DNA from 2 places in the Streptococcus sp. SM5 genome. Region 2 is predicted to be linked to the other one. Evidence: riboswitches for the same ligand, from Rfam matches in the RefSeq annotation. Region 2 holds a riboswitch; the other holds the start of a gene.
What was found. A riboswitch is a leader RNA that binds a small molecule or an ion and turns the genes downstream of it on or off. The one in region 2 is predicted to bind FMN.
Positions count from the first base shown of each region.

Region 1 (3,415 bases), on a different contig from region 2:
AAATAGAGTAAATCTTTCTTTCCTCACAAGCTTGCGCATAAAGATGATAGATTTCATCACCACCATCTTTATCAAACTCAGCAGAAATCGTATCCTGACCTAGTAACAATGCCTGATAAGCTCTGTGATGCCCGTCTGTAATTAGCAAACGATTTCCAAATGCAAGAACACTGATTGGATTAATACTTGGCTTTTCTACCGACTGATAAAGCATCTGAATATCTTGCAACTTCTTCTCTGATAAGTAAAGTTGACTCGGATGAAGATCCTTTATGTTGACTTCCATTTCTTTCTCCTCAAGAGAATTTGATACCTACTTCTGCTTACCTGTAAATCTCCACTGAAAGCGCAGCTTGTCGTAAAAAGGAAACTCAATAAACAAGATTCCTAGACCTAGACTCAGGCTTGCCAGAACATCTGATGGATAATGGACACCAAGATAAACTCTAGAGACAAGAACACTAACTAGGTAAAGTCCTAATAGTCCTTGCAAAGCTAGCTTTGTAGTAGTGTTTTTCACTCTCTGACCTAGGATAATGATCAAGGAACCGATGAGTAAAGTCACCGCCAGTGAATGCCCACTTGGGAAAGAAAAACCCTTTTCCTCCACTAAATGTAAAATATCTGGTCGTGGACGTTGATACAGGTGTTTTAAGGACACAATTAAAATACCGGCCAGACCAAGATTCCCAGCTACCAATAGGCTCTCAGTTTTCCACTTTTTCAGGTAAAAGATAGCAATCAAAATAATAGCCCAACTAATGACAATAGGTAAATCAATCAGACGTGTAATTCCACGAAAAATCAAAGTTAAGGTCTCGGGTAAATCACCTCGAATAGCTGTTTGAACCGAGGAGTCCAATGTTACCAGTTGCTCTGGATAAAACTTAACGACATAACCCAGAATTACAAATAGTAAAAGGGCAAAAGAGCCCTTTGTTAAATATGTTTGTTTATCTTTCATAACGTTTTAAAGTTACCTTTAAGAAGACATAAATCAACCAAAATGCTAGTGCAAAGATAACACCTTCAATTAAGTTAAAAGGTAAAACCATTGTCAACAGATAGTTGCTTAGTCCTAGAATTTTCTCAATATCAAAATTAGCAAATTTAGAATATAAGGGAACTGCATACACATAGTTAAGAACTAGCATAGCCAAGGTCAAACCAATCGTACCAGCTAGGGAAGCTAAAGCGAAACGAATTGGTGTTCGATCTTTTTTCCATATCAAACCAAATGCAAGAACAAAAACTCCTAAAGCCACAATATTCATCGGCAAACCGATATAGGTGCTGACTCCTTGATTATTTAAAATCAACTTAAGCAAGGAACGAAGTAAAATTATCACAAAAGCTGCGGGTAAATCAAGCACAATCAAACCTACTAAAACTGGTAATATGCTGAACTCAACTCTTAAAAAGGACGCCGCAGGCAAGAGTGGAAAGTCAAAGTACATCAACACAAATGAAAGTGCTGATAAAATTGCAATGGTCGAAAGTCGACGTGTGTTTGTCATAACAGGTTCCTCCAATTTTCTATAAAATCAGAAGAAGTTGGAAAGTACCACTCTATCTATCAACTCAACTATATCAAAAACAATCTATTGGTCAAAAACACCAAAAGAACTTCCTATATATTTAAGTGGAATAGATAAAATTATTCTTTCGTCTTCTCCCATCCAGACTATACTGTCGGTTGTGGAATCACACCACATCAGCTTGCGCTCGCGGACTTCTTTTAGAGTATGGAAACGGAGATTTTTCTTTTAGACTAGGCGACAAGCTATAGGCATAACTTTTGGTTAGGCAAAGCTTGGCAACAAAGTATAAAAGGAAAAGAACATTTCCGACTAAAAGTCACCGCCGGTCGGGAATCTCACCCAGCCCTGAAGACCCTTTTATCATAACAAAAAATGCTTGCAAGTGCAAGCGTTAAGTATTCGCTTTCATGATTATTTCAATTTGTCAGTCTCATAGGTATGAACCAAATCCAAACCGGCAAAATTCTGTTGACGCAAAGCTTCGTAGACAATCATGCAGACAGTGTTGGAAACATTGAGACTACGGACATGTTCATCATTCATAGGGATGCGAAGAGCCTTTTCTGGATGCTCCCTCATAAAGTCTTCCGGCAAGCCTTTATCTTCCCTCCCAAAAAGGAAATAATGATCCCCTTCCGTTGTAAAATCAGCGTCCGAATAAACCTTTTCTGCAAACTTGGAAATCAAGTAAAGCTGCCCATCGATTTTCTTTACAAAATCAGACAAACTATCATAAAAATAGATTTCAAGCTTATCCCAATAATCTAAGCCAGCTCGTTTCATTTTACGATCGTCAATAGGAAAACCCATAGGTTTGATGATATGTAAGGGAGAATTGGTTGCTGCACAAGTACGCGCAATATTTCCTGTATTTTGTGGAATCTGAGGTTCAAATAATACAATGTGGTTTGTCATAATTTGCTTCCTTTTATCATTGCAAAAAAATAGCCACACTGCCCGGAGTCAAGCTCAGCAAACAGCGTGGTTAAGGCATCGTTAACTTACCTCACAACAGGTTTGAAGTAAATCAGCGAAACTACTTTCTTAGTATATCACTTTCAGATTGATTGTCAATAGAAACGTCTTGAATTTTTCACTTTTTTCACAAACATATTTGCATAGTCAGTAAACACTCTAACAATTATTAAAATCGTTATATCTCAGAATACCATATCTTGAAAAACAATGAAAATTTATAGGAAATAAAGATTTTTATGATTTGACTTTTAAGATTAGGAAATGTCTCGGAATAGATAAAACTAGCGGTTCTTAAGTGCATTTTTTTATAAAAAAGAGTATGATAGAAACATATTGAAAAAGTAGGTTAAATAACTATGAAAATTATCCTTGTCGGAGGGGGAAAAGTTGGTTCCGCCCTCTGTAGCTCTTTAGTAGCAGACGATCATGATGTCGTCTTAATTGAGCAAAATGAAACAGTCCTTAATTACATGACAAGACGTTTTGATATTATTGGACTTGCAGGAAATGGAGCTGACTTCGCTATGCTAGAAGCAGCTAATGTCCAAGATTGTGATGTTTTTATTGCCATGACTCAGTACGACGAAGTCAATATGGTTGCAGCTGTTCTTGCTAAAAAAATGGGAGCAAAAGAAACAATTGTTCGTGTTCGTAATCCTGAATATTCCAACCCTTATTTTAAAGAAAAAAATATTCTTGGATTCTCGCTGATTGTCAATCCTGAATTACTGGCAGCTCGTGCTATTGCCAATATCATAGACTTCCCTAATGCACTTTCAGTTGAACGTTTTGCTGGTGGTTTGGTCAGTCTAATGGAATTTATCGTTCGAAAAGACAGTAATATCTGCCAAATGTCTATAGCTGATTTCCGTAAAAAATTTGGAAATGTCATTGTC
Region 1 covers NZ_JAJNSC010000004.1:82,925-86,339, forward strand. The annotation lists gene PAN07_RS04235 (ParB N-terminal domain-containing protein) at 1-286, opposite strand, end outside; gene PAN07_RS04240 (phosphatase PAP2 family protein) at 314-964, opposite strand; gene PAN07_RS04245 (ECF transporter S component) at 954-1,517, opposite strand; FMN riboswitch at 1,664-1,898, opposite strand; gene PAN07_RS04250 (tRNA (cytidine(34)-2'-O)-methyltransferase) at 1,953-2,456, opposite strand; gene trkA (Trk system potassium transporter TrkA) at 2,876-3,415, shown strand, end outside.
Region 1: it holds a riboswitch for FMN, as region 2 does, so the genes downstream of both, PAN07_RS04245 (ECF transporter S component) here and PAN07_RS10850 (ECF transporter S component) in region 2, are expected to answer to the same signal.

Region 2 (3,415 bases):
TTCCAAAAGCTTAGCTGTTTCTTCAAAGGCTGCTGTTAAGACATCACGAGCTTCATTAACGTGTTTTCCGATAATCGGGCGTATTTCAGCAGAGACATCTTTCATCCCTTTGAGGATTTCAGTAAGAGACCCCTTTTTACCAAGGACAGAGACGCGCAAATCTTGCATCTCTTTTTCATTTTCAGCAGTAATCTGCTTCAAGCTAGCCAGCGTTTCTTCACGAAGCGCTTTTAATTGTTCTTTAATAGTTGACATAATTCCTCCATCAGTCTCTCGTAGATAAAAAGAAAACCACATGCCAAAAACTCCACTCGGAGCGTTGACACGCGGTACCATCCGTTTTCATCTGACAAGTCAGACCTTCATTTCTAAATCCATGCACAAGTGAATTCACCCAGCTTTCATATAGAGAGCTTACAGTCACGGCTCTCCTCCCTGATATACTTCCCTTGAGTTACTAGTCTTGCAGATTTCTATTCAATTACTACTTAGTTTATCAGATTTTTACCATTCTTGCAAGACCTATCTCACTTCTGCTTGCCTTTAAATCGCCATTGGAAGCGGAGCTTGTCATAGAAGGGAAATTCGATAAACAAGACTCCCAAGCCCACACAGAGACTGGCAAGAACATCTGATGGGTAATGAACTCCCAGATAGACTCTTGATACCAGCACACTGACTAGGTAGAGGCCAAGAACGATTTGCACGATTTTTCTCCAGACTGGATTTTTAATCCGTTGACTGAGAATGATAATCAAAGTACCTACCATCAGCGTCACTGCCAAAGAATGCCCACTTGGAAAAGAAAATCCCTTCTCCTCTACCAGATGTAAGATAGTTGGCCGTGGGCGCTGGTAGATATTTTTAAAGATCACGATTAAAAGACCTGCTAAAGCCAAATTCCCCAGCATAAGTAGGCTTTCAATCTTCCACCGCTTACGATACAAGATAAAAGCTGTAATGACAACCCAAGTAATAATCACTGGAATATCAATCAAGCGTGTGATGGCTCGAAAAAGAATCGTCAAGTAATCTGGTAAGTCTCCTCGAACGGCAGCCTGAATCGGTTGGTCAAAACCGACCAGCGTTTCAGGGTAAAATTTGACCATATAGCCAAGAATAACGAAAAGTAAAAGGGCAAAACTGCCCTTCATTAAAAATGTTTGTTTATCTCTCATAATGTTTTAAGGTTGGTTTCAAGAGAACATACAACAACCAGAATGAAACGGCAAAGATAACACCCTCAATCAAGTTAAAAGGTAATACCATGGTCATTAGGTAGTTGGAAAGTCCCAAAATTTTTCCAATATCAAAGTTAGCAAACTTAGCGTACAAAGGAACAGCGTAAACATAGTTGAGAACCAACATAGCCACGGTCAAGCCAATAGTTCCAGCTAGAGAGCCTAGTAGGAAACGAAGAGTTGTCCGTTCCTTTTTCCAAATCAAAGCAAATACGATGACAAAAACTCCCAAAGCTACGATATTCATTGGCAAACCAATGTAGGTATTCACTCCCTGGCTATTAAGAAGCAATTTTAAGAGTGAGCGAAGCAAGAGAACTCCTAGAGCAGCAGGCAAATCCATGACTACCAAGCCCACAAGGACTGGCAAGATACTAAATTCAATCTTGAGGAAGGACGCCGCTGGTAAAAGCGGAAAGTCAAAGTACATCAGCACAAATGAGATGGCTGATAAAATCGCAATGGTCGAAAGTCGACGTGTGTTTGTCATAACAGGTTCCTCCAATTTTCTATAAAATCAGAAGAAGTTAGAAAGGATCCCTCTATCTATTCTCACCTTTTATATCCCAAATCTTTCCTCTTACTCTATTAAAGAAAACAAAAGCAAGCGGTTACAATCTAGCTATAAATCTATCAGAACAGACAAAGCTATTCTTTCGTCTTCTCCCATCCAGACTATACTGTCGGTTGTGGAATCTCACCACATCAGCTTGCGCTCGCGGACTTATTTGGCTAAGATATTTTAGATTTATCTAGGCGTCGCAGTCGAAGATAATACTTAAAGTATATCGAGACAAGACAACGACGAGAAAACTAAAATAGATAGTCAAATTTACCGCCGGTCGGGAATTTCACCCTGCCCTGAAGACTCTTTTATCATAACAAAAAACGCTTGCAAGCGCAAGCATTTTGTTCATTTTCATTTTCATTTTTTATTTCAATTTATCCACTTCATAGGTGTGGACGAGCTCAAGACCTGCAAAGTTCTGCTGGCGAAGAGCCTCATAGACAATCATGCAGACGGTATTAGACACATTGAGACTACGGACATGTTCATCATTCATGGGAATACGGAGAGCTTTCTCAGGATGTTCTCGCATAAAGTCCTCAGGCAAGCCCTTGTCTTCACGTCCAAAGAGAAAATAATGGTCCTCATCAGTCGATAAATCCACATCAGAATACACTTTTTCCGCAAATTTCGAAATCAGATAGAGTTTTCCCTTCATCTGAGACGTAAAATCTTCCAAACTGTCGTAAAAATAAATCTCTAGCTTATCCCAATAATCCAGCCCAGCTCGCTTCATCTTGCGGTCATCAATAGGAAAGCCCATTGGCTTGATGATGTGGAGGGGAGAATTGGTCGCAGCGCAGGTACGCGCGATATTACCTGTATTTTGTGGAATTTGTGGCTCAAATAATACAATGTGATTTGTCATGACTTGCTTCCTTTTACCATTGCAAAAAAATAGCCACACTGCCCGGAGTCAAGCTCAGCAAACAGCGTGGTTAAGGCATCGTTAACTTACCTCACAACAGGTTTGAAGTAAATCAGCGAAACTACTTTCTTAGTATAACACTTTCAGAATCATTGTCAATAGAAACGACTTGATTTTTTCAATTTTTTCAAGCTATTTCCAAGGGTTGTAAAATCGTCCGTGATTTTGCAAGATAAGTAGTAAACTAGCTACTAAAAATAAAGCTGCCAAGAGCAAGGTAATATAGTCTCCTTTTTTCAAGGCCTGATAACTATACCAAGTGCGTTTTTTCTCTTTCCCAAAGCGGCGAAGTTCCATGGCGGTCGCAATGGTATCAATGCGTTCTAGCGAGCTAAAAATCAAGGGAGTGATAATGCGCAGATTACCTTTGATTCGTTGCATAAGAGAAGCTTTCTTGGATAATTCCATCCCACGCGCTTCCTGAGACATCTTGATAGTAAAGAATTCTTCCTGCAAATCTGGAATATAGCGCAAGGTCAGACTGACAGAATAGGCAATCTTATAAGGCACACCGATTTGATTTAAACTAGAAGCAAACTGACTAGGATGAGTTGTCATCAAAAAGATAATAGCCAGAGGAATGGTGCAAAGGTACTTAATGGCCAGATTTAGCAGGTATAGGGTATAGTTTTACCTTATAGCAAATTTCCTACTAGAAGCTCTTGTTATTAGCTAGTA
Region 2 covers NZ_JAJNSC010000013.1:86,354-89,768, reverse strand. The annotation lists gene pheS (phenylalanine--tRNA ligase subunit alpha) at 1-255, opposite strand, end outside; gene PAN07_RS10855 (phosphatase PAP2 family protein) at 528-1,178, opposite strand; gene PAN07_RS10850 (ECF transporter S component) at 1,168-1,731, opposite strand; FMN riboswitch at 1,896-2,114, opposite strand; gene PAN07_RS10845 (tRNA (cytidine(34)-2'-O)-methyltransferase) at 2,174-2,677, opposite strand; partial or broken gene PAN07_RS10840 (energy-coupling factor transporter transmembrane component T) at 2,870-3,355, opposite strand.